Regions from separate parts of the Marinomonas sp. BSi20584 genome, predicted to be linked through region 3. Evidence: predicted binding sites of a transcription regulator. Region 3 holds the regulator's gene; each other region holds the start of a gene.

What was found. The regulator FliA, encoded in region 3, starts transcription of late flagellar genes. The targets are predictions, from matches to a motif close to CTAAAGTTNNNNNNNNNNCNGCCGATA.
Region 1: flgK (flagellar hook-associated protein FlgK) is a predicted target of FliA. The motif match lies at 5,883-5,909, and genes of this name have one in related genera.
Region 2: flgM (flagellar biosynthesis anti-sigma factor FlgM) is a predicted target of FliA. The motif match lies at 5,097-5,123, and genes of this name have one in related genera.

What each region holds. Positions count from the first base shown of each region.
Region 1 covers NZ_KZ454898.1:42,282-52,748, forward strand. Annotated here, with positions in the region: gene TY87_RS20755 (flagellar hook-basal body complex protein) at 1-1,122, shown strand, start outside; gene flgF (flagellar basal-body rod protein FlgF) at 1,263-2,006, shown strand; gene flgG (flagellar basal-body rod protein FlgG) at 2,071-2,856, shown strand; gene TY87_RS20770 (flagellar basal body L-ring protein FlgH) at 2,870-3,721, shown strand; gene TY87_RS20775 (flagellar basal body P-ring protein FlgI) at 3,771-4,859, shown strand; gene flgJ (flagellar assembly peptidoglycan hydrolase FlgJ) at 4,868-5,854, shown strand; gene flgK (flagellar hook-associated protein FlgK) at 5,964-7,940, shown strand; gene flgL (flagellar hook-associated protein FlgL) at 7,945-9,255, shown strand; gene TY87_RS20795 (HD-GYP domain-containing protein) at 9,278-10,467, shown strand, end outside.
Region 2 covers NZ_KZ454876.1:179,173-189,639, reverse strand. Annotated here, with positions in the region: gene tyrS (tyrosine--tRNA ligase) at 1-638, opposite strand, end outside; gene TY87_RS09735 (peptidoglycan DD-metalloendopeptidase family protein) at 745-2,151, shown strand; gene TY87_RS09730 (CheR family methyltransferase) at 2,392-3,228, opposite strand; gene TY87_RS09725 (chemotaxis protein CheV) at 3,286-4,215, opposite strand; gene flgA (flagellar basal body P-ring formation chaperone FlgA) at 4,356-5,048, shown strand; gene flgM (flagellar biosynthesis anti-sigma factor FlgM) at 5,161-5,475, shown strand; gene TY87_RS09710 (flagella synthesis protein FlgN) at 5,513-5,992, shown strand; tRNA gene TY87_RS09705 (tRNA-Arg) at 6,074-6,149, shown strand; gene TY87_RS09700 (OsmC family protein) at 6,224-6,631, opposite strand; gene trpC (indole-3-glycerol phosphate synthase TrpC) at 6,675-7,490, opposite strand; gene trpD (anthranilate phosphoribosyltransferase) at 7,510-8,550, opposite strand; gene TY87_RS09685 (anthranilate synthase component II) at 8,574-9,152, opposite strand; gene TY87_RS09680 (magnesium transporter) at 9,527-10,467, shown strand, end outside.
Region 3 covers NZ_KZ454878.1:27,976-38,442, reverse strand. Annotated here, with positions in the region: gene TY87_RS10795 (flagellar motor protein) at 1-680, opposite strand, end outside; gene TY87_RS10790 (protein-glutamate methylesterase/protein-glutamine glutaminase) at 680-1,744, opposite strand; gene TY87_RS10785 (chemotaxis protein CheA) at 1,771-4,020, opposite strand; gene TY87_RS10780 (protein phosphatase CheZ) at 4,033-4,821, opposite strand; gene TY87_RS10775 (chemotaxis response regulator CheY) at 4,831-5,211, opposite strand; gene TY87_RS10770 (RNA polymerase sigma factor FliA) at 5,266-6,003, opposite strand; gene flhF (flagellar biosynthesis GTPase FlhF) at 6,100-7,383, opposite strand; gene flhA (flagellar biosynthesis protein FlhA) at 7,485-9,602, opposite strand; gene flhB (flagellar biosynthesis protein FlhB) at 9,640-10,467, opposite strand, start outside.

The DNA.
Region 1 (10,467 bases), on a different contig from region 3:
GTTGATGGGAATGGGCAGTCGCATATAGTGACGTATTATTATGCTAAAGGTGAATTGCCAAATACTTATAAAGTGCATGCAACGGTTGATGGTAATTTAACGGATGATGCGGGATTGCCTTTTCTTGCTGAAACTTACGCTACCTTCAATACTGCCGAAGGTGGTACAGACTATAATGGTGATGGTGTTGAGGAACCTCCATTTTCACTTCTCTATGTGGGGCCGAATGAGCCTAATTCTGTTGATGTGGCGACAGGTACTAAGGCACCGTTAGCTGTTAGTGGGACATTGGGGGGCGCAGCTATTACGGCTACGTTGACACCTGAGGAAATTCGAGATTCAAGTATCGTTTCTCGTGAGGCTTTTGATCCACTGAACCCAGATACCTATTCGTATGGTAATACTCGAACAACTTATGACTCTTTAGGGGAGTCTCATACTTTGGGGTATTATTTTATAAAGCAGGGTGAAAATAATACTTATGAACTGCGTGTCACTATGGATGGTGAGGAAAGTTTTGTTGACCCAACAACTGGGGAAGATGCTCGATATCTGGAAAAGAATACCGCGGTTTCTTTTGATGCAGCAGGTAATCTGATGGGGGTGTATCGTGGTATATCGCCTCTTGGAATTGAACAGCCAGTTCCTCTAGAAGTAAGAGGGATTGATCCAACAAATCGAGAGCGTATTACGCAGCTTGATTTGGCCGGTTCAACGCAATTTGCGCTAGCTAATACTGATACTTTTGAGCAGAACGGTTTTTCTGCTGGAGAGCTACAAGGTGTGTCCTTTGATAGTGATGGCTTGTTGATAGCCAATTATACCAACCAACAAACGGCAACACTTGGCCAGATTGCCTTGGCAACATTTGATAGTACTGACGGTTTGATGCCGTCAGGTCATACGATGTGGGTGGCAACGAAAACTTCGGGGCCTGCTGATATTGGCCGACCTAACAGTGCAACTCTAGGTAAAATTGCAGGCGGTGCGTTAGAAGAATCTAATGTTGATTTGACCGCTGAACTTGTTGCCCTTATAGAGGCGCAGCGTAATTACCAAGCTAACAGTAAAACATTAGAAACAGAAAATACTGTTACTCAGACGATAATAAATCTGCGTTAATTTTCTGGAGAGAGAAGATTTGTGGCCGAATCAGCCTTGCTGTTTCGGCCTTTTTTTTGGATTTTTTATTACTTTTATAAGTTGGTACGTTTTTTGATAGTAGTTATCTTAGTTATATAAATTCTTCTGGGAGAATTGTAGTGGATAAGGCCTTATATTTGGCAATGAGTGGTGGCGTACAAACCATGAATGCTCAAACAATACACGCTAACAATTTGGCGAACGTGAGTACAACAGGCTTTCGTTCAGATTTCGAGCAAGCTCGCTCTATGCAGGTATATGGTGACTATCATCCTAGTCGTGTCTATGCGATGACGGAGAACCCAGCAACGCGTTATACGCAAGGCGATATGATACAGACAGGCCGCAATTTGGATGTTGCCGTTGCTGGAGATGGTTTTATTGCTGTTTATGATGAAAGTGGGCAAGAGGCTTATACTCGAGCTGGTGATTTTCAAATTAATGCCGCAGGGCAATTAGTAACAGGAAGAGGTTTGCCAGTTGCTGGTGTAGGTGGGCCTATTTTTTTGCCACCTGCTGATAGTATTAACATTACCGCTGATGGTTCTATTTCTATTGTTCCTCAAGGTGGCGCAAATAACGAAGTTGCGGTGCTAAACCAGATTAAATTGGTTAATCCTGATAAACAAAATTTACGCAAAGAAGAAGACGGATTGATTCATTCACGTGATGGTCAAGCGTTAGACCCTGATCCGAATGTGCAATTGGTCAGTGGTTTTATCGAAGGTAGTAACGTGAATGCGGTAGAAGAGATGACGCATATTATGAACTTAGCGCGCCGCTTCGAAATGAACGTGAAGATGATGGATACCATTCGAGATAACGCAGACTCTTCAGCTCGTATACTACAGCGTACGTCTTAAGAGCAATCTGCAAGTGCTTAACAAATAACGTAAAGAATTTAACGGAATTAAATAAGAGGCTTTTATGAATTCAGCATTATGGGTCAGTAAAACCGGTTTGAGTGCGATGGATAAGCAGTTAAACGTAGTAGCCAACAACTTGGCAAACGTTTCGACAACTGCATTTAAGAAAGATAGAGCTGTATTTGAAGATCTGATGTACAAAACCGTACGTGCACCGGGTGGTTTGAGTGCTCAGAACGCGGAATTGCCATCAGGTTTGCAGTTAGGTACTGGTGTAAAAGTTGGAGCAACGCAAAAAGACTTCTCCAATGGCGACTATAATATGACGGATAGACAGCTTGATATTGCTATTCAAGGGAAAGGTTTCTTGCAAGTGTTACAACCAGATGGAACCATTGCTTATACACGTAATGGTAGTCTTCAATTAAATAGTCAGGGACAGCTTGCGACATCGGGCGGCTTGGTGGTTGAACCCGGGATTCAAATTGATCCTGATGTGATTGAAATCATGATTGCAGAAGATGGTGTTGTGTCTGTGCGTAAAAATGGCGATGCTGATGCTCAGCAGGTCGGTGCTCTTAATATTGCTGGTTTTATAAACCCAACTGGGTTAAGTGCTTCAGGGCAGAATATTTTTACTGAGACAAATGCTAGTGGTCCGCCATTAGTTGGTGTACCTGGAACTGACTCATTAGGTACTATAGCTCAGGGAATGCTTGAGGCCTCCAACGTCAATTCTATTGAAGAACTTGTCAATATGATCACGACGCAGCGGGCCTATGAAATGAACTCAAAAGTCATAGCATCTGCCGATGGTATGATGAGCTTTGCAATACAGCAGTTATAGTAACGTGTGGAATATGATGAAGATTAAATTTGCGTTCTTGGTTTTGTTAAGTGCTTGTTTGTCTGGTTGTCTCTCTTGGGATGTTAACGAACAAGCGGTTGCCAATGCAGCAGCGGCTGGAGCTGCGGCGGCTGCAACGGATGCGGTTATTGACGCAGTTGCTGGTGATAATAGTGAAACACCAGCAGAGCCTTCATCAGATGTTCCGCGTAAAGGTTTTGTACCAGATCCTAATGATCCATTAAATGGACCTAGTATTAGTCAATCCATTCAGTCGGATGATCCTTATTATGCGCCAGTGTACCCGAATGGTATGAATCCTTCGCAAGCACCAACTGGCGGTATTTACCAGACCAGTATGGGGGATGTATTTTTCGGAGATCAGAAAGCCAGTAAAGTGGGTGACATCTTAACCATTAATTTGAATGAAACGACGACGTCAACGAAAGCTAATGCTGCAACTGTTTCTAAGTCCTCTTCGGCAACGATTGAAAATCCGACAGTATTAGGTCAAGAGTTAAAAGTAGATACAACGCTCCCTCAGCAAGGAACTGATTTTTCAGGAAATGCATCGGCGAATCAAAATAATAGTTTAAGTGGAACGATTTCGGTGACTGTCTATAGAGCCTATCCAAATGGCTTGTTGGCAGTGCGTGGAGAGAAATGGCTACGTTTAAATCAAGGAGACGAATACATTCGTTTCTCTGGGGTGGTGCGTAAACAAGATATCTCTCCAAACAATACAGTAGAATCTGAACGTGTTGCGGATGCGAGAATTACGTATTCTGGAACCGGAGATGTTGCCGCAGGAAGCGAGCAAGGTTGGGTGAGTCGTTTACTTAACTCTAGTGATATGCCTTATTAATTTAATGATCTAACAACTGAGAGGTTTGCTCCTTTCAATAGGTGATGTGATGAAGCACATAGCGCTAATTGTCTTATATTTTTTATCTTTTTCTGTTCAGGCTGAGCGTCTGAAGGACATTGCTAGTGTTCAGGGCGTCCGAGAAAACCAATTGTTTGGTTATGGCTTGGTGATTGGTCTTAATGGAACAGGTGATAGTACAGCTTTTACCAATCAGAGCTTTGCTAGTATGCTGTCTCGTTTTGGTGTGACCTTGCCAGAAGGTGTGAATGCTACGTCTAAAAATGTTGCAGCGGTCTCTTTAACGGCTACTTTGCCTGCTTTCTCTAAACCAGGTCAAAAAATTGATGTGACAGTTTCATCTATTGGCAACGCGAGTGCGTTACGTGGTGGGACGCTACTTTTATCCACATTAAAAGGTGCTGATGGCGCGGTTTACGCGATTGCTCAAGGCAATTTAGTTGTTGGTGGTTTGGGTGCCAATGGGGCTGATGGGTCGCGAACCACAAGCAATGTCCCTACAGTTGGTCGTATACCCAATGGCGCAAGTGTAGAGCGTATCGTTCCCAGTAGTTTTAATACGGGTGACACCTTGACGTTTAACCTTAATCGCCCAGACTTTACAACAGCAAAACAAGTCACTGATAAAATTAATAATCTTTTAGGACCAGGTGTGGCGACGACACTAGACGCTACATCGATTAGAGTGTCTGCACCAAGAGATTCGAGTCAGCGTGTTACGTATTTATCGATACTTGAAAATCTAGATGTTGAGGTTGCTGAAGAGCGTGCGCGCATCGTGGTTAACTCTCGCACTGGAACCATTATAATTGGTCAGCACGTTAAAGTATCTCCAGCTGCGATTACGCATGGAAGCTTGACGGTGACTATCAAAGAAGTGCCGCCGGTTGTTGGAAAAGATGGCACGGTTACAGGTGGACAGACTATCGTGTCGCCACGAGAAGGCATTGAAATCGCGCCAAATAGCGGTCATATGTTTGTGTTTGATCCAGGCGCTTCGCTCAACGACATTGTTCGTGCAGTCAATCAAGTTGGTGCTGCGCCAGGTGATGTTATGGCGATCTTGGAAGGCTTAAAGCAAGCCGGTGCGATTAACGCTGATTTAGTGGTGATATAGGCTTGGTTATGAACTCAGTACCGCCAAAGCAAGATTTTTTTGCTGATTTTTCTACGCTAACCGATTTAAAGACCAAGGCGCAAAAAGATCCTGATGCTGCGTTAAAAGACGTTGCTCAGCAGTTTGAGTCTATCTTTATTAATATGCTGTTAAAAAACATGCGTAGTACGAATGAAGCGATTGGTAGCGGCCTGTTTTCCAGCGCTCAAACCAAGCAATATCAAGAGATGATGGATTCACAGATGTCTCAGAGCATGGCTCAGTCTGGTGGTATTGGACTATCCGAGGCTCTGATTCGTCAGTATCAAACTCAACAGCAAGGTCGGAGTAGTTCGCCTGAAGCGAAAGAGCGAGGAGATACTGATTTTTTGAATCAGGTCGCCAAACAAGACTTGGTTCGAATTCAAGCTTTGGCCCACCGCGCTTCTACTGAATTTATACAATCAGTTCAGCAGGAGGTGGAGCAAAAATCCCTAAATGTTTCCTCTACGGGGTCTTCTTCTGCACCCTCAGCACTTTCTGTGGTGTTCGGGTCGCCTGATGAGTTTGTTGAAAACCTATGGCCACATGCTCAGCATGCCGCCGAGAAACTTGGTGTAAATCCCAAAGCAATATTGGCTCAAGCAGCATTAGAGACGGGGTGGGGGAAATATCCGATTGCTAAAGAAGACGGCGCAGCGAGTTTTAATCTATTCGGTATAAAAGCGGATAATCGTTGGCAAGGCGATAGGGCTGTTGTAAATACCTTAGAGTTTCGTGATGGTGTGGCCAAGCGTGAAAAAGCAGCGTTTCGTGCTTATGATTCTTTTTCGCAAAGCTTTGATGATTATGCGAATTTTTTATCTTCTAGTGAGCGGTATAAAGACGCCTTGCGGGCTGGGGATGATGCGTCAATGTTTGCCGCTTCTTTGCAAAAAGGCGGCTACGCAACGGATCCAAAGTACTCTGAAAAAATCGACAATATCCTTTCAAGTAAGTGGTTTCAAGGTTTGTAATAATAAAGCCACTCAATTCTCAGCGTTGGTAAAGTTCTTGCATTAATAGCCGATAGAGCTAAAGAAGAGCTCAAGGTTATTTTTGAAAAACGTACTAGGGGTGTGAGCTATGGGCTCAAATTTATATTCAATTGGTTTGTCTGGACTACTGTCTAGTAATGCCCGTATTAATACGACTGGGCAAAATACAGCCAATGTGGATACAGAGGGCTATAGTCGTCAAAGAACCGATACCGCTAGTTCGCCTGTTGGTGGCGTTGTGCTTCGTGATACCTCGCGCCTTGTTGATAATTTTGTTAGCGCTCAGGTACGATCTGATACTTCAGACTTTTCCTATTATGATACCTACCATTCTTTGATGGCTATGTCTGATAACTTGTTAGCTGAAGATAGTATTTCTCTCTCTGGTTATTTGGATAAAGCTTTTAGCGCGTTGCAGGCTGCAAATAATGATCCTACTTCATCATCGTTAAGACAGCTTGCACACTCTAGTTTGAATAACCTGGTTGGACAGTATAAAGCACTTTCTAACATGGTTAGTGGTCAAGAGAGTCTGGTTGATCAACAACTGACAACATCCTTAGCTGACATTAACTCTATCACTACTAGAATTTCTAATTTGAACGTCAAAATACTCAGAGAAGAGGGGTTGTCAATTTCTCCTGCAAATGAGTTACGAGACCAGCAGGAGCTGCTAGCGAAAGATCTTTCTAAGTATTTGGACATCAATGCGCAATTTAATGACGATGGATTAATGACGATTCAGCTAGCCAATGGTCAACCATTAGTGATGGATCAAACACCAACAGAATTAAAGGTGGTTCCTAATCAGTTAAACCCAAAAAAGATTGATTTGGTCGTAAGTTTTGGTGATTACAATGTCGCTTTAAAAAGCGATAGTCTTGGTGGTAGTGTTGGTGGTTTAGTGGATTTTCGCTCTGAGTTTAGTGAATATGCAGATCGTACTCTAGGTCAGAATGCTATTGCTATATCGGATGCTATGAATATGCAGAATGGTAAAGGTCTTGATGCGAACGGAGATTTTGGTAAAGACTTGTTCTCGTTGGAAGATATAAGTGTTTATTCTAGCGCTGATAATACTCATAAATTATCTGATTTTTCCGTTAGAGTATCAGCAGGAGAAGCCTCCAAAATCACTACAGATACTTATGAATTCACCAGAACAGACGATAATCGATTTGCGATAAAAAAATACGACTTAAACGGTAATGCTGTAGGTAAGTCGACAATATTTGACCCTTCTAATATGACTCCAGATAGCAATGGCTATTATAAAATTGAAGAGTTAGGTTTAGATATTAGGGTGAAAGATTTTAATATTATCGATCACGATGATGTCTTTAGCTTTGCCCCTTCAGCGGGGGCGGCAGCGGGCTTAAATTTGAAAATTAAAAGTGGCGATAATATTGCCTTGAGTGCGCCTGTAGGTGTGTCTACGAGTTCGGATAATTTATCCGAGGCCAGAATATCTTTATCTTCTGTTACAAATACTAAACCAGCGACTTCTGCGTTTGCATCTGATGGCTCTCTGTATCCTAGTGCTCCTCATTCAATTTATTTTACATCACCTAATTCATATGTCGTTCGTGATGCTTCTGGGGTGGAGATTGCCTCAGTAGATAATGTTTTTGAGTATACAGATTTACTTGAAAAGGCTGGATTGTCCAAAGATGCTGGGTTTGATGTGTCTGTATCATCTAAGCCACAGTCAGGCGATGAGTTTTCTATCAGTACGGATGAAATTGGCCAATCTGATAATTTTAATGGATTGGCGTTAGTGGATTTACAAAATCAGTCGTTAGTGGAAGGAAAAGCGAGTTTAGTCAAAGCATTTGCGGGTTTTATTTCCTATGTTGGAGCAAAAACAGCTGAAGTGGCTGGTCATGCAGAATCTAGTGAAGTGATTATGAACGATAGTGTCAATCGTCGCGACAGGTTGTCGGCGGTGAGTCTTGATGAGGAGGCGGTGAATCTTATGAAATACCAACAATCTTATTCCGCATCTGCGCAAGTTGTTACAGCTGCTCGTACGACGTTTGAAACTTTACTAGGGATTATGAGGTAAGTTTATGCGAGTGACGAATAATTTAATTTATGGTCAGTCGAGCCGGGCGATTGGCCAAGCAAATGAAAAAATCCTTAGCGCTCAAGAAAAAATTTCGGCACAAACTGATATTGTTAGACCGAGTGATAACCCTGTGGGCGCTAGTCAAATATTGATGTATGAAGGTAATAATAATCGCCTAAAAATTTTTGACGAATCTATTAAAATGGCTACGAGTCATCTTGAATATCAAGAAGTAGCGTTAGATAGTTTGAATGATTCTATGGATGATGCTCACTCTCTTCTTATCCAAGCGCAAAATGATGCGAATACTCAAGCCGATATCGATGCAATTGTTCAAGAGGTTGCTTTGATTACAGAATCAATGGCTGAGTTAATGAATTCTAAAAGTGCTGATGGGAACTATATCTTTGCAGGGACTGATACGCAGGGACCACCATTTATTTTAGATGGTCAAGGTCGTTATCAATGGGCCGGCAATGAAGGGCAAAAGTATGCCCAAATATCCGAGAATATGAAAATACCTGTTACTGATTCTGGGAAAAAACTCTTTCAGGATATTTGGACTAGTCGTACTTTTTCTGCGCAATTATTAGCTGGGGATGTATCGTTTTCTGCTAAAGTAGAGAATCAAGGAGATTTCGATAAATTTATGGAGGATAACTATGACCCTGAAAATCCTCTTTCGAATGTATTTACTATAACCACGACACCAATTGTTCCGGCAGGAAATACTCCGCCAGTTGTTGCTGGCGCGAATCTAGGGGCAGACTCGAAAGAAGATTTAGACAGACAGCGAGCCTTTGATGGTACTCCAGGAACCTATAGCATCACTAATAATTTAGGTGAGGTGGTATCTTCTGGATTGTATACAGCAGGTAAGCCAATTACTTTCAGTGGTATGTCATTTCTTATGAGAGGTGCGCCAGGAGCGACGGCTGGTATTTCTTTAGATAAACCTAGGCGTGATAATGTATTAAACGAAATTAATGATACTCTTGCTGTGCTAAGTGATAATAATTCTACAAAGGGACAGCGAGAAGCTGCTTTCTCTGATGCTACTACCAGTATTAAAAATGCTCAGCGTATGGTAAGTGAAGGGCGATCCTCAGTAGGGTCTCGTTTGAATATTCTTCGAGATAAAGAGAATTTTAGTTCAGCAAATCAATTATCGAATGCCGTTACTCAAGATCGTGTTGGAGGGTTAGATATTGCCGCCGCGGCGACAGAATTATCTATGAAAGAATCTGCACTCAGCGCTTCACAAAAAGTGTTTACTCGTATGAGTAATCTTTCTCTATTTAATAAAATGTAAGCTCTAGGGTGTAAGGTAAAAGATGTCAGTATTTAAAATGGAGTCCTGTTTTGGGGCTGATATCAATGTTGGGTATTTCGACATACATGAAATACTTGATATCTTAGAAATTAAAGATAAGGTTGTTGGAAGTAAGCGTGTTCAAAGCCTTATAAAACTCCATGGTAGAAAAGATCGAATTGTTGGTATCGCTATGCGCCAACTAGCATTTGATTTATTGCGTCCAACATTAGATTCTGAATTCCTTCCTTATGATCCGTATTTTTCTGATGGTAAATTATTAAATAGCCGACGCGAGCGTCTTTATGATGCACAGGAGCGGTTTCTTATTTTGTGCATGTCTATTGCGAGCGGTCGCTCTGTCAGAAGTCTTAAAAAGCTTAATCCTGATCTAAACACAAAAGAGTTACGTAGTAAGCATGGCAGAGGTCAAAGCCTTTTTCGCTACTTTAGACAAGAACTAAACGAGCAGACAAGAGAATATATCCTTAGTTACAAAGCTCGAATGGATAAAAGTGGTGACTTAAATAAAGAGGCTGCGATTGATAGCTCAAATCCGGCTGTGGAAGTGGAGCAACAAACATTAAAGTCTGCAGTGCTTAGAAAAACGCCAGTAGAAAGTAAATTCATTCCTACTTCATTTGATGATGAAACGGCCACAGCGCTTAAAATATTTCAGGATGGGTATTCTTTACTGTCTACTCAGGTGGAGCGCTTTAAGCGTGGTGACCAGCTAGAAATACTAGAGCTTATGAAGTTTTGTCGTCGACTTATTGAGTCTCACACTCGTAATAATTTTTCGCTAATGGCAATACGTCATATAAAAGACGCTTCAATTTATTTAGAACAGCATGCTATGGGTATGGCTGTACTTGGTATTCATTTTGCCAAAGCAATGAAATTATCGAGTGCTTATGTTGAGGTGATTACGCTTGGCGCATTGTTGTTTGATTTGGGGCGCTTTCGTTTACCGATAGCCATGGTAACAAAAACCACAAAAATGACGGATAGCGAGTTTGATTTATTTCGTAAACATATCCAGTTCGGAGAGCAAATATTACAAAAATGCGACGGCGTTCCTAAGGCGGTTTATCAGATGCTGTCTGATCACCATGAAAAAATTGATGGCTCAGGTTATCCTGCGGGTAAACAAGATCAAGAAATTTCAGTCTATGGGAAAATAGCAGCGATCATTGATGCCTATGATGCCAT
Region 2 (10,467 bases), on a different contig from region 3:
AGATCGATACCACCTACTATATTCCCCCACTGATCACTGCCACCTATTTGAAGGGTACAATCATAGGCTCTATTCAATTCAGCAAAATCCATTCCTTGCAACAATGCATAAGAAAATTCAGTAAAAGAAATACCAGCGCCTTCTCTGTTAAGGCGCTGCTGAACAGATTCTTTATTGATCATTGCATTAACAGAAAAGTGCTTACCGATATCCCTCAAGAAATCCAACACACTCATTTCGCCAGCCCAATCGAGGTTATTAACAACTCGAGCAGGATTAGACACATCATCAAATTTTACAAATTGACTTACTTGGCCACGAATTTTTTCTGCCCAACTTGCAACCACATCGGATGTATTCAATTGACGTTCAGCCGCTTTAAAGCTTGGATCTCCTATAAGGCCTGTCGCACCACCAACCAAAGCAATTGGGTTATGCCCAGCATCTTGAAAACGTTTTAGCACAAGAAGAGGAACAAGATGCCCCAAATGCAAACTATCTGCGGTTGGATCAAAACCACAATAAAGAGTACGACTTCCACCATCAAGATGTTTTTTTAGCTCATCTTCTGCCGTCATTTGGGCGATAAGTCCACGAGCTTGCAAGTCATTCAAAAGGTCTTTACTGCTTACAGTCATTATTTTGATCCATATCCTAGTTAGTTTATCGTACTTAAGCATTCAATTATAAAAGTAATGTTGGTAGGATTATAAGGCTTTTATTAAAGATTTTTAGGTACGCATTTTGATCAAGCTATTACCAACAAAGCATTTACTCCTAATTTCAGGGATAAGCGCACTCCTCGCCATAGTACTTATAGCACTCCCTGACGAGGAAACCATCGATAACAATCTAATTTCCCTCGAAGCAAACTTTGAGGTGATAGACCAGTCTCAGCTAATGCTGCAGGACTTGCAAAAACTCACGCCCAAAAGTAGCACAATCCCTTTAACAACCTTTTCGCCCAACAATACAAACTCTACCTACGATATTCCTGCACCTGACACCTTGGTAAAAAAGAGCAGCCCAGCAACATTTAAAGAACAATCTGTTGAAGTAAAATCTGGCGACTCCCTATCAAAACTATTAGCTAACGAAGGTATATCAGCACAAGACATTTACAAAGTATCTCTGGCTGACAAAAAACAAAAAACCTTGCTGCAAATGAGGCCAGGACAAACAATCAACTTCACGACTAATGAAACATCTGGAGAACTCACTCAGTTAACACTTATCCTTAACCGCTTAGATAGCGTAACCTTTGAGCGAAATGATGATAAATTCAATAGAACAGAATCCTCCAGAACACCAGAAATTGTCCAAGCCTACAAAGAGGCAGAAATCAATAACTCATTATTTGTTGACGGACTAAGATCAGGAATCGATCAACCCTTATTAATTGAGTTAGCAAATATTTTTGGCTGGGATATAGACTTTGCCTTGGACATTCGAAAAGGTGACAGTTTAAGCATGTTATATGAAGAAAAGTATCTTGATGGTGAAAAAATCGGACATGGAAACATCATAGCTGCTCAGTTTATCAACAATGGCCGAACCTATCAGGCAATTCGCTACCAAACAGAAAAAGGAGCAAATTATTATACCCCTGATGGATTGGCAATGCGCAAAGCCTTTATACGAACACCTGTTGATTTCACAAGGATTTCATCAAAATTCAATCCAAACAGATTACACCCTATTTTCAAAACCAGTCGTCCGCACAGAGGTGTTGATTATGCAGCCGCAAGCGGAACTCCAGTAAAAGCGGCTGGAGATGGCAAAATATCCTTTGCGGGAAAACAAAACGGTTATGGCAATGTTGTGATTATCGATCACGGTAAAGGTTACCAAACCCTTTACGCTCATTTGAAAGGCTTTTCAAAGGGGACAAAACGTGGCGCCAGAGTTCAGCAGGGCAATATAATTGCCTACGTAGGACAAACAGGCTGGGCGACAGGCCCACACCTTCACTATGAGTTCAGAATAAACGGAACCCATAAAAACCCAGTAACTGTTAAATTACCAAATGACGATCCAATGCCTAAAAACGATTTGAAAAACTATCTACCTTATGCAAAGCAGGTAGTCGCTACATTATCGAATTCACATTCACCATCGTTTGCGCAAAAACTCGCCTCTTTAAAAGAATAACACCACCACTTTATAATTTCACATAGAGCCAGCGTGACTTACACACTGGCTACTTAACCTACTACATTTATCCCACACACGAAACCAGCCTCGAATTGCCACCTCCCCCACTCTACAGCAGAAGAAGACACCTTACTTATCACCGATTATAAGACAAAGTAAGCACCCACAAAAAAGCCCATCTACAAACACTAGACAGGCCCTTCTACTACGATTAACTTTAACTAAGCGACACCTACACTATAAAGCCTTAGCTTTATATACAATACCTGGGTGACACTGAACAATCTCAAAATAATCAGATAGACCACTCAGTGCTTCAGATCCACCAAGAAATAAATAACCTCCAGGCTTTAAAGAGGCATGCATTCTTTTCAAAATATCCAATTTAAGATCAACGGTAAAATAAATCAGCACATTACGACAGAAGATCACATCAAATTTACCTAGCATCGAAAATGATTCAATAAGATTCAAGTACTTAAATTCAACACGCGCACTCAAGTGCGGCTTAATTTTCCAAGTCAAATCATTCACTTTATCAAAGTACCGACGCTGTAAATCCGCACCAAGTCCACGAGCAATAGCCAAGCTGTCATATTCACCCTGCTTAGCATGCTGCAAAATATTAGTACAAATATCTGTCGCTACTATTTTTTCACCCGCTTTCAAAACGCCAGGTCGAGACGCTTTAAACTCCTCTATAACCATACTTATAGAGTAAGGTTCTTGACCGGTAGAAGATGCAGCAGACCAGATTCTTAGAGGTGCCACTGTCATTTCAGGCAGCACTTTGTCTTTTAAAATCGTAAACGGGTGCGTATCCCTAAACCAAAGAGTTTCATTTGTCGTCATTGCATTAATGACTTCTTCTTTTAGCTTAGATCCCCCCAACCTCTCCAAAGCATCTACTAACTGCTCAATTTTAGAAAAACCTTCTCTCTCTAAAATTTTTCCCAAGCGACTGGCGACCAAATATTGCTTATTATCACTCAGCGAGATCCCACATACTTTCTGCAAGTAATCTCTAAACCTGATATAACCATTAGGTGTAATTGCATTTGTACTACTGAGCATTAAAACTCCATAAGTGACAGGTTCAATAAATAAAGCCCCACATAAAGGGCCTAAACATTACTCTGATTGCACCTGCACTGTCTCTATAGCCAATCGAGCCAATTCATCTGGTTGGAACTTCGCCAAAAAGCCATCAGCTCCTACTTTTTTAACCATTGCTTCATTAAACACACCACTCAAAGAGGTATGAAGAAGAATAAATAGATCTTGCAACCGACTATCATTACGAATCGCAGTTGTTAACGTATAACCATCCATCTCAGGCATCTCTATGTCAGATATAACCATAGAAAACTCCTTAGTTACATCCTTACCTTCTGCAACCATATTTTGAAGATAAGTAAGCGCTTCACGACCATCACATAAAACTGTCGTAGCAAAACCAACCTGTTCCATACAACGTTTAATCTGCTTACGAGCAACAGAAGAATCATCCACGATAAGAATATGATGCTTTTGTGCATTCTCTGTCACACCAGCATTCACAATACCTTCTGAGATATCCTGACGAGTAGGAGCAACTTCAGAAAGAATCTGCTCAACATCAATAATCTCCACCATTTCTTTGTCAACCTGACAAACGGCTGTCAGGTAATTATCATTCGACAATCCTTTTGGTGGTGGCTGAATATCACTCCAATTCATGTTTACAATGCGCTCTACACCACGCACTAAAAAACCCTGAATTCGACGATTATATTCAGTAATAATCACAAAACATTGACTAATATTTTCGATTGGGCTCGCACCTGTAGCCAGTCCTAAATCTAAAATAGGAATAGTACCGCCACGAATATGAGCAACACCTCTAACCACAGGAGAACTATGAGGCATAGTGGTTAATTTAGGACACTGCAGCACTTCTTTCACTTTAAAAACGTTGATGCCATAAATTTGCTTACCATTTAAGCGAAACAACAGCAATTCAAGTCGATTTTCCCCTACGAGCTGTGTACGTTGGTTAACAGTATCCAGAACTCCAGCCATAAACGCCTCCAAAATGTGTAAACATTATACTGAGGTATCACCTCAAAATTGTTAAAATGTATCATCCAATGATAAAGTGAATTCAAATAATTTACTAACTATCTTATTTATAACGTAATAATAAACAAAGAGAACAAATCATGCGAATCATAAGGCTAAGCATAGCGTTCATTTGTTTCCAAACTGGTTTTACATTTGCCATAACGACTGAAGAACAAATTAACCACTACATAAATCAAGTAGAGATTCCTCGGTTATCAGAAATATACCCTGATGCAGCCATAAGCATCACATTAAACAATCTTGCCGCACTCAACTACTTGCCTGATTGTGAAAACGAATCAATTCAGATCAACAATCAAAGACCAGACGCTACCAAACGCACAAACTATGAAGTCAGCTGTGACTCACCAACTTGGAAGTCCTACGTACCAGTAACTCAGTCCATAATGATTCCAGCAATAAAAACCATCACCCCAATCAACCGAGGCCAAGCCATCAGCAAATCAAACACCGATGTGGGAGAAGTGGACATTTCCAGCCTAAGAGGACATGTTTACACTAAAAAAAACCCACCTTACGGCCTAATTGCTTCACGCAACTTGCGCATAAACACAGTCATCACTGACGATCTAACCAATCAGCCAACCTTAGTTAAAAAAGGCGACTCAGTACTAATAACAGCAAGCAGTGGTACCATTATAGTCCGAATGAACGGTGTTGCTTTAGAAAATGGTGTCAAAGGCCAACAAATTCGAGTCAAAAACACAAGTTCTGAACGAATTATATACGCCAAAGTTGTAACTGACAGTGAGGTTCTTGTAAACTATTGAGTACAGACTGATCGGCAATGAATAAATACTCTTTTCTGGGGCTTTTTATTAAAGTTCTTATAGACCCAGCCGACAACATAGACAGGCAAATCATTAAAGGGCGGAAAACCCAATGGCAATACATTTTACAGGTCTATCAAACCAGAGCACGATCAACAAAAGTGAACGATCGCAAAAAGATGATGCGACAAATAGCGCAACGGACAAACAAAGCTCAGTTCAAAGCGGTGGCACATTGGCAGAAGACACCGTGAAATTAAGCGGCACTGCACAAACTCTTCAAAGTCAGCAGTCTAAAATTAGCAGCTTACCTGATGTTGATATGGATAAAGTGGAACAAATTAAAAACGCTATTGCAGCAGGCGAGTACAAAATAGATACCCAGAAGCTAGCAAATAATATGGCTTCTATGGATTCGCTATTCTAGACTGTAACTCCTATACAGTTTGTAAACGGTTTGTCTTATGATTCCTATCGCACCTATATTTATCAGAAGCAAAGAGATATTAGAAAAACTCTCTTCGCTTCTTGATGAAGAGCGTTTAGCTTATGGGGAACTGAACAGCGAAGTAATCATCAGCCTATCCGAGCAAAAACAAACCCTTCTTGATGAAATGAATCAGCTTAATGAGAAAAGAGTCAACATTCTCATTAAATTTGATATTGTCGACCGAAAAAAACCTACTGAAACAGAATTCAAAAACTGGTTAAGCCTACAAGACAGCTCAATGGACAACGTTCGCCTATTAATGCAAGAGTGCGAAACATTACTCAAAAAATGTAAAACACAAAACAACACTAACGCTCGAATCCTTAACACCTTACAAAAGCGTAACAAGCATCTTTTCGAATTACTCCAAGGCCATAGCAGCAAAAACAAAGTCTATACAGCCAGAGGCTCTACACGCCCAATAAGCAGCAAACATACATTAGGCCGAGCTTAAAAAACCATAAGAATCAACATCATACTTAGTTGTCATTTGTATTTCAGTCGTAATTAATGTATAAATCTCAACTTGCAGCACGTCCTCATAGGTAAACAGGATATACCGGCCGCCTCCTAAGCAGCTATTCCAGGTTCGAGTCCTGGTGGGGACACCAACACATTAAGCACTGCAAAAAACTAAAAAAGAGCCTCTTAGCTCTTTTTTTAAATACTTTTATAAAGCAATACCTTATTCCGCCTCAATCACCTCAAAGCTATGAACAATTTTCACACCACCTCTCTCTAACATTAGAGAAGCAGAGCAATACTCTTCTGCAGACAATTTAACTGCTCGAGCAACAACACTTTCCTTCAAGTTACGACCAGTAACGACAAAGTGCACTCGAATTTCAGTAAACACCGCAGGGACACTATCAGCTCGATCAGCATCAATTTGAGCAACACAAGAAACCACATCTTGACGAGATTTCTTTAAAATCCCAACCACATCATAAGAAGTACAACCACCCAAGCCTGCAAGCAAAAGCTCCATAGGTCTTGGGCCGGCCACTTGATTTCCATCGATTTCCACTTTAAAACCAGAACCGGTTTCAGCGGTAAAATGCACATCTTCTTGCCAACTAACATTTGTCTTCATCATTCAACCTTACTTGATTCTGTCATGACTGAAACTATCATAATTACGACTGGAACAACTCAGCCAATTTTTCACCTGGGTCATCGGCGCGCATAAAAGCCTCGCCAACCAAAAACGCATGAATACCTTTTTGCCTCATCAAGGCCACATCATCACGAGTATGAATCCCGCTTTCTGTAACAATCAAGCGGTCGGAAGGCACACTGTCCATCAATTCAAACGTATGATCTAAACTAAGCTCAAAGGTATGAAGATTTCGGTTATTGATACCAAGCAATTCAGTCTGAGTATATTCCAAAGCCAAATCCAACTCTGGACGATTATGTACCTCTACCAAAACATCCATACCAAGATCACGAGCAATTTGATCTAGCTCTCGCAATTTATCACCACTTAGGCACGCAGCAATCAATAAAATACAGTCTGCACCAATCGCCCTAGCTTCTAGCACCTGATACTCATCGACAATGAAATCCTTGCGAATAACAGGTAACTTACATGCTGCACGAGCCTCAACTAGATAATCTTCATGACCTTTAAAGAAATCACTGTCTGTTAGAACAGACAAACAAGCCGCACCTGATCTTTCGTAGGATCTAGCAATGTCAGTTGGGATAAAAGGCTCGCGCAATACACCTTTACTAGGGGAAGCTTGCTTAATTTCAGCAATAACACCAGATTTACCGATAGCTATTTGATGTCTTAATGCATGAGCAAAACCACGAGGGGCGTTATGAACATTAGCTACAGACGCTGCAACCTCTAAATTTCCATACGGTGTATGAGATTTACGTTCGGTAATTTCTTCATACTTTCGCGCTACAATCTTCTTTAAAATTGTCGGTGTTTCTATTTGCATTAGGTTACTGCTCCTATAATTACAGTGAGTCAGGACTCATAAAACAACGCGTGAAACTAGCTAATTCAGACATCTTGACTTTGGCTGTACCACCGCCAATCACATCTTCCGCAATATTCACACCTTCTGCTAAAGTATCAGCAATACCTGAAACATAAATCGCCGCGCCAGCATTTAAAGCAACAATATCCCTGGCAGGGTTTATTTTCCCCTTACCATCCAGTGCCATTTTTACTAAAGCAAGGCTTTCAGATGCATCAGCAGCTTGAATCGTATCAATAGATTGCAATGGAATGCCAAAATCTTCTGGTGAAATTTTATACTCTAAAATTTCACCATTTTTTAACTCCGCCACATAAGTTGGTGCAGCGATACTAATCTCATCTAAGCCATCTTCAGAGTGAACAACCATAACATGCTCACTACCCAGAGCTTTCAATACTTCAGCAATAGGACGAACCCACTTCTGATGAAAAACCCCCATGACCTGACATTTTGCATTAGCAGGGTTAGTCAATGGACCAAGCAAATTAAAAATGGTTCGAGTAGCCATTTCCTTACGAGGACCAACTGCATATTTCATAGCTGAATGATGATTAGGCGCAAACATAAAACCTAAACCTATCTCTTCAACACATCGGCAAACCTGCACAGCATCAAGACCAAGGTAAATACCCGCTTGCTCCAGCACATCTGCACTACCGGATTTCGAAGACACGGAACGCCCGCCGTGTTTAGCAACCTTCCCCCCCGCTGAAGCAACAACAAACGCAGACGCTGTAGATACGTTAAACAAGTTGCCACCATCACCGCCAGTGCCGCATGTATCAACCACATGTTCAAGATCCAAATGTACCTTGCTCGATAACTCTCGCATCACCTGCGCCGCAGCGGTAATTTCTTCGACCGTCTCACCTTTCATTCTTAGGCCAATTAAAAATCCGCCTATCTGTGCTGGCGTGGCTTTTCCCGTCATGATGTCATGCATCACTATTTGCATCTCGTCGCCGCTCAAATCTTGGCGTTCAACAACAGCAGCAATCGCCTTTTGAATATCCACCAGCCTCTCCTATCGTATTAAAACTATCGTGTTAAGAAATTGGCCAATAAAGCATGACCTGCTTCAGTCAGAATCGACTCAGGATGAAATTGCACCCCTTCAACGGCAAGTGTTTTATGTCGAATTCCCATAATTTCCTCTCTATCACCCTCTGCATTTTGACTCCAAGCGGTTACTTCTAGGCAATCAGGCAATGAGTCTGCTGAAACGACCAAGGAATGGTAGCGTGTTGCAGTCTGCGGGTTTGGCAAGCCAGAAAACACAGAGGTATTTTGGTGATAAATTAACGAGGTTTTACCATGCATGACATTTTTAGCACGAATTACCTCTCCACCAAAGACCTGACCAATACTTTGATGGCCTAAGCAAATACCCAATATTGGAATTTTCCCTGCAAATGTCGTGATTGCAGCCAGAGAAATCCCCGCTTCGTTAGGTGTGCAAGGCCCCGGTGAAATCACTAAATGCGATGGAGCAAGGCGCTCAATATCTTTAATGCTAATCTCATCGTTACGATAAACCTGTACATCCATCCCTAACTCACGAAAATATTGCACAAGGTTGTAAGTAAAAGAGTCGTAGTTATCAATCATCAATAACATAAAGAAGGGGCGCGCCTATAAAACAATATTGATCTACTAATGTTAGAATCCGCAGAAACTGACACAAAAAACGAAATGCATTGACGAATAATAAAAACATGCATTTTAAAGTGCGCTAAATTCTACACTGTCAGGAACACTCTGTCTCGCCAGACCTTACACTTCATAAGATCCTAACCGTTCAAAGAGCATACACTAATCACTAATCTCCCCATCAAATGACACCATAATTTACTATTTTTATTTCAGCATTTTGGAAGGTTTTAAATAATACCGTGTAAAAACAAAGCCTTGTTTGATATACAAGAGGTTATACCGCACACTAGAAAGCATGTTATCTTTACCGTCATTATTCAGTGTTTTAAGGATGCCCTGTGCATAGCCAAGTCGCCGCCCTCATCGAAACCCTCATACATGACGAGCACTCTCCAGAGTCCATTAACAAGGCCATTTCAGAGTTAACACCGGACGATGTGGCATTAGCGCTTGAATCCATTCCGCTTACCCAACGCCGGCAAGCATGGGCAAATATCAAACAGGCCAACCGACTTGATATTTTGGTTGAAATGCGTGGAGAGTCTCGACAGCTACTATTAAGAGAGCTAGATGACTCAGAAATAGAAGCTTTATTCACTGATGTCGATGCCGAAGACCTACTCGAAATAACGGACTCGCTACCAGACCGCCTTGTAGACATCGCCTTAAAGCAGATGGACAACAAACAACGCGAATATTACCAGCAAGGTATTGTTTACAACGATGATGTTGTTGGCCGTTGGATTGACCACGAATTATTAATCGCCTCTCAATCCATCCGCGCCTCTGAAGCTCTTAGACTGCTAAAAAAGAACACGCCAGATTACACAGATATGGTGTATTTGGTGAACAGAACTGGCCGTTGGGTTGGTTGCGTGAAGTTTGACCGTCTATTCAAGGCTCAAGGCCACGAACCAATTTCAAGTTTGATAGATGAGGGTTGCTCCTTTATCCACGCCGATACAGAACTAACAAAAGCTGCAGAGCAACTCGAACGATCGTCGCTATCAGCACTACCTGTGGTGGATGACAATCAAATTCTATTAGGTCGTTTCCACGCAGGACTTGCCATGGAAACATGGCGCTTAGAGCACGAAGCTCAGCAAATGTCGACAGCAGGCCTAAATGAAGAATCTGATTTATTTGCACCAGTAAAACGCAGTGCAGCAACTCGTGGTATTTGGCTTGGCATAAATTTACTGACGGCATTTTTAGCCTCAGCGTTTATCGGGCTATTTGAAGCCACACTTCAACAGGTCGTTGCATTAGCAGTATTAAT
Region 3 (10,467 bases):
CCACAAATACCATCAATAAGTAGTTGATGGAACAGAAGCTCTTTATCAACATAACCAGTTAACTTCTTAGTAATGGGAAAAATGACTAAGTTGGCAAAGCCTTGGCCGTAAAGCGTAGAAACGAAAGCGACAGCAATACCATGCCCTAATGCTTCTGGACTATCTAAATTCGCCATAGCTTGAATCAGACCTAGTACCGAGCCCATAATCCCTAATGTGGGCGCATACCCTCCTATTGATTCAATAAATGACACACTCTTCATTCGTTTATCATAAATACGAACAGCATCATCATGAAGTCTATCAGCCAATAAATCAGGATCAGTACCATCAATAGCCATTTGCAAGGCTCGACTCGAAAAACGGTTATTCAACGCCTCAATATCAGACTCTAAAGCAAGCAAGGAGAGCCTTCTAGCTTTATGGGCAAGGTTGTTTATCAATGCGCGGGCGGAGTTGAAATCATAAACAGGAGGGAAAAGGCTCCACTTAATCAAAACAAGAGCACGAGCTGCCTCCTGAATACTACTTTGAATAAGTGTAGCGCCAATACTACCAACAATAACGATGATAGCGGAAGGCAGGTTAAGAAGAAGGATTATCTCGCCTCCTCCTAACCAGTTAGCTAGAAATACGGAGCTGAAAGCAATTAATAGTCCTGCTAAGGTAACAAAATCCACTAGCCAACCTCACGTGCAATGCGCTCACCAATATGCTCTAAGTCAATAATATCATCCGCTAAATTAGCTTTTTCTACTGCCATTGGCATACCGTAGATCACACAAGACTCTTCACTTTGAATCCAGACTCTCGAACCTGAATTCTTTAGCATACGAGCACCTTCGCGACCATCAACACCCATACCAGTCATGACAACAGACAGTACTTTTCCCGGATAACATTTTGACGCCGAACCAAAAGTAACATCTACAGAAGGTTTGTAGTTTAGACGCTCATCCCCATCAAGAATACGGACACAGCCGCCATTTCGAGGGTCAATCATCATTTGCTTTCCACCCGGAGCTAATAAAGCAACACCAGCTTGCAAACGATCACCGTCTTGCGCTTCTTTTACTGTAATCTGGCAGATATTGTTTAACCGCTCAGCAAAAGCTCCAGTAAATGCAGCTGGCATATGCTGAACCAACACGAGAGGCGCCGCAAAGTCTTTAGGCAATTTGCTTAATACCGCTTGCAAAGCCATAGGACCACCAGTAGATGTGCCTATGGCAACAAGGCTCACTCGCTTTCTCACACGCGGAATAATAACACCACGGTCAGTTACGATAGGCTTGGGAGCCTCACGTGGAGCAAGCGCAGCAACAGGTCTTCTATCACCTGCAAATCGAGTTCTAGCAACAGCCAGTACCCGATCAACCAATGCACGCTTAACTACAGCCGAATCACGAGAGATATCCTCAAAGTTCTTCGGCATAAAATCAACTGCACCGGCCTCTAGAGCATCTAGAGTAACCTTTGCTCCCTCATGAGTTAATGAGGAAAACATAAGCACAGGCGTTGGCTTAAGCTTCATAATATTGACTACAGCAGCGATACCATCTAACACAGGCATCTCATAATCCATAGTAACAACATCAGGCGATAAGGATTGAACCTTATCTATCGCCTCCCTTCCATTATTTGCAGTACCAACAACGGTTAGTCTAGGATCGGCTTCAAATATTTCGACAAGACGGCGTCTAAAGAAACCTGAATCATCAACAACCAGCACCTTAACAGGCATATCACATCCCCTAAATGAAAAACTTATTACCTAGATGCGTAACACTTAAGCATACTAGGAACATCCAGAATCAATGCAATACGACCATCACCTGTAATTGTTGCACCTGCCATACCAGCGGTACCTTGCAACATTTTACCTAATGGTTTTATAACCACTTCTTCTTGACCAACCAATTGATCAACAACAAAACCGACTTCACTCATGCCCACTTGAACAACAACAACATGAGCTTCAGTAGGTAAATTGTCTCGGCTATTCCCCTTAATTAACCAATTTTTCAGATGAAATATTGGTAAGGTTTTACCTCGAATAACAACAACTTGCTGGCCATCAACCACGTTAGTTTTCTTCAAGTTGAGATGAAAAATCTCGTTAACACTTACTAAAGGAAAAGCAAATGCCTGATCAGATAAAGTCACCATTAGAGTTGGCATAATTGCCAGCGTTAATGGCACTTTTATGATAAAGCGAGACCCCTGCCCAAGAACTGACTTAATCTGCAATGTGCCATTTAGTTGCGAGATTTTCGTCTTAACAACGTCCATCCCTACACCACGACCAGATACATCAGTAATTTCTACTTTAGTAGAAAAGCCTGGAGCAAAGATTAAGTTAAACGCTTCTTCATCAGACAATCTATCCGCTGCATCTGCATCCATTACCCCTTTTTCAACAGCTTTTCTTCTAAGCAGATTAGGATCCATACCAGCACCATCATCTTCGATGGATAGCAAGATATGATCACCTTCCTGTTCAGCAGACAGAATTACCGTCCCCATTCGAGGCTTGCCGCTCGCTTCGCGAACATCGGGCGCTTCTACACCATGATCTACAGAATTACGCACCAAGTGAACTAAAGGATCAGCCAATGCCTCAACTAAGTTCTTATCTAGATCGGTCTCTTCACCACGAAGAACAAGGTTAACCTCTTTCTTCATATTACGAGCAAGATCTCGAACAACTCGTGGAAAACGTCCAAATACTTTTTTGATAGGCTGCATACGCGTTTTCATTACCGCGTTTTGCAGATCACCAGTCACAACATCTAAGTTAGCAACTGCTTTCCCCATCGACTCGTCTTCACTTTGAAGCCCCAATCGAACAAGGCGGTTTCGAACTAATACTAGCTCACCCACCATGTTCATTATGTCATCTAGACGTTTAGTATCTACGCGAACCGTTGCCTCTTGGGTAACAGGTGCGTTAGCCGTTTTCTCTTTAACGCTATCAGCTTCAGGCTCTGGAGCCTTAGGAGCAGGCTTCGGAACAGGTTTAGGTGCTGGTTTTGGCTTAGCAGATGCTGCTTTAGGCTCAGGCTTTGCAGTAGGAGCCTCTGCTTTTTCTGCTCCACCTTTACTTTGTAAGCTATCTAAAAGAGACTCAAATTCATCTTCAGTAATTAAATCAGATTCTGCACCTGCACTAGATGCCGCAGCATTAGTATCAGCTTTAGATTTGTCTTCTTTTTTACCAGAAGCTGGAGTTTCGCCATGAAGCTTATCAAGTAGCTCTTCAAACTCGTCTTCAGTAATTTCGTCAGAAGAAATAGCGCTTGAATTAGTACTATCTTCTGGACCATCATTAATTCCAGGCGCCCCACTACCATGAAGTTGATTCAGCAATGCATCAAATTCATCTTCTGTAATTTCGTCGTCCGTTCTTGGAGCAGTTGATACGCCACTTTTTTCAGTACTATCGTCAGATGAAGTATCACCCAAGGCATCTAGTAAAGATTCAAATTCATCGTCAGAAATATCGACAGATTCATCTGCTACAGAAACTACGTCTTCAGTTTCTTCAACATCAGTATCATCTTGCTCTTCGGCAACATCTTCAACTTCATCTAACTCTTCATCAGCAGCACCTGCAAGTTCTTCTGCAGTTGGAGGCTTCGCATACACACTAAGTGCTGCAATTAACTCTGGTGAAGCACGTTCAGGCTCACCGCCAGCACGTACTGCATCGAACATTTCATTTACAGCATCAAGAGCCTGTAAAACAATATCCATCAAATCAGAATCTATTTTACGCTGACCGTTTCTTAAAATATCAAAAACGTTTTCAGCATAATGGCAACAATCAACCAAAGCAGTTAATTGTAAAAATCCAGCACCACCTTTTACAGTGTGGAAACCACGAAAAATCGCGTTAAGCAGCTGCTTATCGTCTGGATTTTGCTCTAAATCTACCAGTTGTTCGGAAAGCTGTTCTAGAATTTCACCAGCTTCTACCAAAAAATCTTGTAGAATCTCTTCATCGACCTCGAAACTCATCCTCAGCTCCTTCTAGAAACCAAGACTTGATAGCAAGTCGTCTACTTCGTCTTGACTATTCAGTACTTCAGGGTTGTTTTGTTTATTAATAGCTGGGCCATGTCCACGAGTGTCATCGTGTTCAGACTCTTTCTCTTGGTGTTCAATCCCCGAGATACTATCAACGCGTCCAGCAACAGCAACGAGATGCACAAGTTTTTCTTCTACATCTCGAATTAAATCATTCACTCTAGCGATTACTTGACCCGTTAGGTCTTGATAACCTTGCTCTAGAAGAATTGTGTTGAGGTTTGAATGCAAGGTAGTGGCACTGTCATCAGCATAAGACAAAAAGACATCAATACGCTTATACAAGTCTCTAAATTCTTGAGGTGTTAAGTCTCGCTGAATTAAGCGACTCCAGTCTTTTCGCAGTTCCCTTGCCTGACTCTGTAGTTCACTAGCCACAGGAACACTACTGTCCACCATGTCCATCGTTTTATTGGCAGCCGCACTAGTCGTTTCAATAACATAGTTCAGTCGATCAGAAGCATCAGTTATTTTAGTAGCAGAATCTTTTCCGCCTTCGCCGACAACTAAGTCAATTGAGTCAATCTGAAAATCACGAATAGCATCATGCAGACTTCGAGTTAAAAACCCCACTTCGTTATAAAAACTTTTATGACGAGCTTCACTTAACTCTTGGATGATTTTAATAGCACCACTGAAATCACCGACTTCAATGTGATTTAAAAGCTCTACAGCACCATCTTTTACTAGGTTTTCAAATTCCACTAGTCCAGATCCCAATACATTTGACATCTAATTTCCCTATTTGGCAGCGTCTATTCGTTCGAATATTTTCTCAATTTTTTCTTTGAGAGCCACCGCAGTAAAAGGCTTAACTACGTAACCGTTCACTCCAGCCTGAGCTGCAGCAATAATTTGGTCACGCTTTGCTTCTGCCGTTACCATAAGAACTGGAATGCTTTTCAACTTTTCATCAGCACGAACTGCACGAAGCAGCTCAATACCAGTCATGCCAGGCATATTCCAATCAGTAACAAGAAAATCAATTGTTCCAGCTTGAAGTATAGGCAACGCAGTTGTTCCATCATCAGCTTCAACTGTATTGGTAAACCCTAAATCCCGTAATAAGTTTTTAATGATTCGTCTCATTGTCGAGAAATCATCAACAATCAGGATCTTCATGTTTTTATCCAATGCAACCTCCACACCCCAAAGGTAATATTCCACAACTCATAATTAATCTCGCCAATCGCTTAATCGAGCTCGTAATCGCATAGCCGCTTGACTATGAATTTGACTGACTCTTGATTCACTGACGCCTAATACAGCACCAATTTCTTTCAAGTTGAGTTCTTCATTATAATAAAGAGACAAAACCAACTTTTCTCTTTCAGGTAAATCATCAATTTCTTTTGCTAATTGATTTTGAAAACCACCCTCCTCTACTAGCGAATAAGGTGCATTTTCTACCTCAGATTCAATACTGTCTAAATTATTTGTATCAGAGTCTAGCATTTCTTCATAGCTAAACAACTGGGTCGACATGGATGAATGAATCATTTCATGATATTCATCCATACTTATATTCATATGAGATGCCACTTCCATATCAGACACCTCTCGACCTAACTTGGCCTCTAATTCTTTAATCGCATTAGCAACAGCTCTTCCATTACGTCGAACAGAACGAGGTGCCCAATCAGTTTTTCGCACTTCATCCATGATGGAGCCGCGAATTCGAATACCTGCGTAAGTTTCAAAGCTAGCACCTTTAGTCGACTCAAACCGTTTATACGCCTCAATCAACCCCATCATGCCAGCTTGAATTAAATCATCGACATCCACGCTATCAGGCAAACGCGCTAATAGATGATAAGCAATTTTCTTTACCAAATACCCATACTGCTCAACAATCGCATCAATCGAAAGCGTCGCTTTTTTAGAGTAAGTGTTATATCCATTTTTGGTCTGCATAAAATAGTCTAAGCAACCTTTACCATTTAAGTTAGTTGCGCTAACTAACTGTACTACATAGTTTGGCGCAACGCTTTCAGTAATAACAAAATTTTACTAACTACCATACTTTAGTGACCCATAAAGCTGACTGTAATGTTCTGCAGTATATACAGCCCTACTAATCAAGTTATGCGCCCTAGCTGGCTCGATATCATCAGGAATTCTTTGTCCATCTGCTATATATACAACAGGAAGACCTTCCTCAATAACTACACTAATAGCCTCACCAAGTGAAGCAGATTCATCAAGTTTACTTAAAACACAGCCATCTAATTGAACTTGAGAATAAACATCTACAACTGTTTTTAATACTTGTCTTTGGCTTGTACATGGTAATACTAGTAATTTTTTAAGACTTGCTCGCGCACGCTTCATCATTAAAAGCTGTCGCTCAAGATTTGAATCTCTTGGGTTCATGCCTGCAGTATCAACAAGCACTAAAGAATAATTAGCGTATTTTGCTAATACTTCATTTAGATCTGAATATTCATTAACCACTTCAACTGGCACATTTAGAATACGGCCAAAAGTTCGTAATTGCTCATGCGCTGCAATACGATAGGTATCAGTAGTAATTAAAACAACACCCTCAGAACCATGTTTTAAAACATGCTGAGCAGCAATCTTACCAATCGTTGTTGTCTTCCCTACTCCGGTAGGCCCCATGAATGCTATGCAGCCTCTAAGTTCTGAAGAGCTAGAGCGAATAGGAATATAATCTGCCAAATGAGCCAACAACCGGTTCCAGTCATCTTCACGGCCTTTTAAATCAATATCGTCAATCAACCTAGAAACAACAAAATCTGATAAGCCTAAACCTTTTAATTTTTCGCGGGCACGTAGCTCAACTGCATTTTCTTTTGCTTCGGATCGGCTTTCATTTTGCTGACGCTGCTCGAGCATAGCTCGAACATTTTTCAACTCAAGTTCCATGTCTCGTAATTGCTTAGCACTATCACTATTGCGAATAGACAAAGCTTCCTCAACTGCAGGATCTTCTCTGTCACTTGACAAGGGTGGCATTTCAAACTGTGCTGTAGGACGTTTTTCAGAATATGAAGGTGAGGAAACCTGAGGCGGCGTCTGCTGCTTCGCTCTTTCTATGCGCTCTAAATAGTCAGCACTTGGGTCAACATATTGTTCAGAACGAGGCGCAGATGACCGTTTAGAAGTCATACTAGAAGGCAAGGATCCATCATAATCTAGAGCAGCAACTATTTCTATCTCACCGGTAGGCAGACGTTGATTTGACAAAATGACCGCATCAGGGCCTACAGCATCACGAACCTTCCGTATCGCTTGCCGCATGTCAGGTGCTCTAAACCGCCTAATTTGCATGAATAACTTAATCCTTCCAGTTTATTTTTCTTACAAATCCATAGCTTACCCGAAAGATTACAATAAATATAGATACAATCCATCACGTTAATAGGTAGATCTTATTGACCTATAACACCCACCACAGTAATGCGTTTATGATCTGGCACTTCTTGATATGAAAGCACTGACATATTCACCATACCATAACGCATAAAACGCGCCAACATAGGACGTATAGGCGCTGACACAATTAAGATAGGAGTATTTCCCATTGCTTCTTGCTGCTCTGCCGACTGCCGCAACGAAGCCTGCAACTGTTCGGCCATTTGCGGCTCTAAAATCAGTGCTTCTTCATTTTTAATACCAGACTGCTGACTTTGCTGAACAGTCTGCATAAGCATTTTTTCCAATTTAGGTTCTAGCGTTAACACAGGAATCTCTTCAACGCCATCCGCCAATGTCTGAATAATCAAGCGAGATAATGACGTCCGCACCGCCGCAGTCAATATCATTGGATCTTGAGTTTTCGGCTGCACTCCCATAATCGACTCCGCAATAGTTCGCATATCTCTTAAAGGAACACCTTCTATCAATAAGTTCTGCAACACCTTCAGAAGAACACTCAACGGTATAGTATTTGGCACCAATTCTTCAGCCAATTTAGGATTATATTGCTTCAACAAACTCAGCAACTGTTGAACCTCATCATGACCAATCAATTCATAGGCATGCTTATGCATAATCTGGTTAATATGAGTCGCAACCACAGTACTTACATCGACAACAGTATAGCCATAAGTTTGCGCCTGATCCCTTTTCTTAGGATCAATCCAGACCGCATCCAAACCAAACGATGGATCTTTACCCGCGATACCATCAATCGAGCCAAATACCTGCCCAGGATCGATTGCCAAATCTTTATCTGGATGAACTTCCGCTTCAGCCAAACTCACTCCCATAAGAGTTACCCGATAGGCATTCGGCATCAAGTCTAAGTTATCTCGAATATGTACACTTGGTACTAAAAAACCCAAATCCTGCGATAGCTTTCGACGCACACCTTTGATTCTAGCTAACAACTCACCACCCTGGGTCTTATCCACCAAAGGTATCAAACGATAACCCACCTCTAAACCAAGCATATCAACCGGCGCAACATCATCCCAACTAAGATCTTTCACTTCTGCTGGCGCAGGATTATCAGAGGAAGTCTTACCGGTACTTTTTGGACCTGGTTTAGGCTTCTGTTTCTTTCTGTACTCAAGAAAATAAGCAAGACCACCCAAACAAGCCGCCAACGATAAGAAAGAAAAATGCGGCATACCTGGGACTATTCCCATAATAGTCATCACACCAGCAGCAACATATAAAGCCTTTGATGACCCAAACATCTGACGAACAATCTGGGAACCCATATCGCCCGTTTCATTAACACGGGTCACCATAATTGCTGCAGCAGTCGACAGCATTAAAGATGGAAGCTGAGCAACCAAACCGTCACCAATAGTCAATAACGAATAACGCTCAATGGCTTCCGAGAACGAAAGATCATGCTGCGCCATACCAATGGATAAACCTCCAATTATATTGATACCGAGAATAAGCAAACCAGCGACAGCATCCCCTTTTACGAATTTTGAGGCACCATCCATAGAACCATAGAACTCAGCTTCGGATGCAATTTCTGTACGACGCTGCTTAGCCTGATCAGCATCGATCATGCCCGCATTTAAATCAGCATCAATAGCCATCTGCTTACCCGGCATCGCATCCAAGGTAAAACGCGCACTTACTTCCGAGATACGACCAGCACCCTTTGTCACTACGGCAAAGTTTATGATCATCAAAATAGCAAACACAACAAAACCAACAACGTAGTTACCACCGATAACCACTTCGCCGAAAGCCTGAATCACCTTACCAGCAGCATCACCACCTTCATGACCATTCAACAAAACCACACGAGTAGACGCCACGTTAAGAGCCAACCTCATTAACGTAGACACCAACAAAACAGTGGGGAACACAGCAAAATCTAAAGGCCGCATTGAATAAATAGCAACCAGTAAAACAACAATGGCCAAAGCAATATTAAAGGTAAAAAGAACGTCTAATAAAAAAGCGGGGATGGGTAAGATCATCATCGCTAAAAGCGACAACAACAAGATAGGAATACCTAAATTCCCACTAAAAATACTCTGAACCTGCCCAGTAAGCCGACCGCGGTCAAAATTCACACGACATCCTTATTGGAAGAATTACTACAAAACATGATTAACTACCGTCCCACTGAAATTCATCAGGCACATCTAAGTTTGGCATCGTTTCTGGGCGCGGCGCTCCCATACGAGCGTTACGCAGCTGATATACATAAGCCAATAACTGAGCAACCACTTTAAATAAACCTTGAGGTATCTCATCACCAATCTTAGTGTGATGATATATCGCCCTTGCTAATGCGGGCGATTGTATCACAGGGATATCATAGTGATTGCCGACTTCACGAATTTTCAATGCAATAAAATCGCCACCTTTTGCGAGCAGCACTGGAGCAGCACCACCCGTTTGATCATACTTCAGGGCCACAGAGAAATGCGTGGGGTTAGTAATAATAACATCGGCACTTGGGACATCAGACATCATTCGATTCATTGCCGCTTGACGCTGCATCTGACGAATTCGACCTCGCACCAAAGGATCACCCTCTTGCTGCTTGTATTCATCTTTTACTTCCTGCTTGGTCATTTTTAGTTTTTCTTTATGTGACCAAACTTGAAAAGGCACATCAATCGCAGCGATCAGCGCTAAAGCAAGCGTAACAAAAACAAAAGACCAAATAACGATATCAATACCATGAGTAATAGCCAGCTGCATCGATTGAAAGGTTAACCCGAGCATTTCTGGTAAAAAGTAATTTAATACTACCACGGCAACAAAACCGACCAACGTCACTTTGGCAATAGACTTAAAAAGCTCCACCAAAGATTGCACCGAAAACATTCGCTTCAAACCTGCTATTGGGCTCATTTTACTAAGCTTTGGAGTCAAAGGCTCCCAAGAAAAATTCAACCCTCCCAAAGCAATACTGCCAACAATACCAGC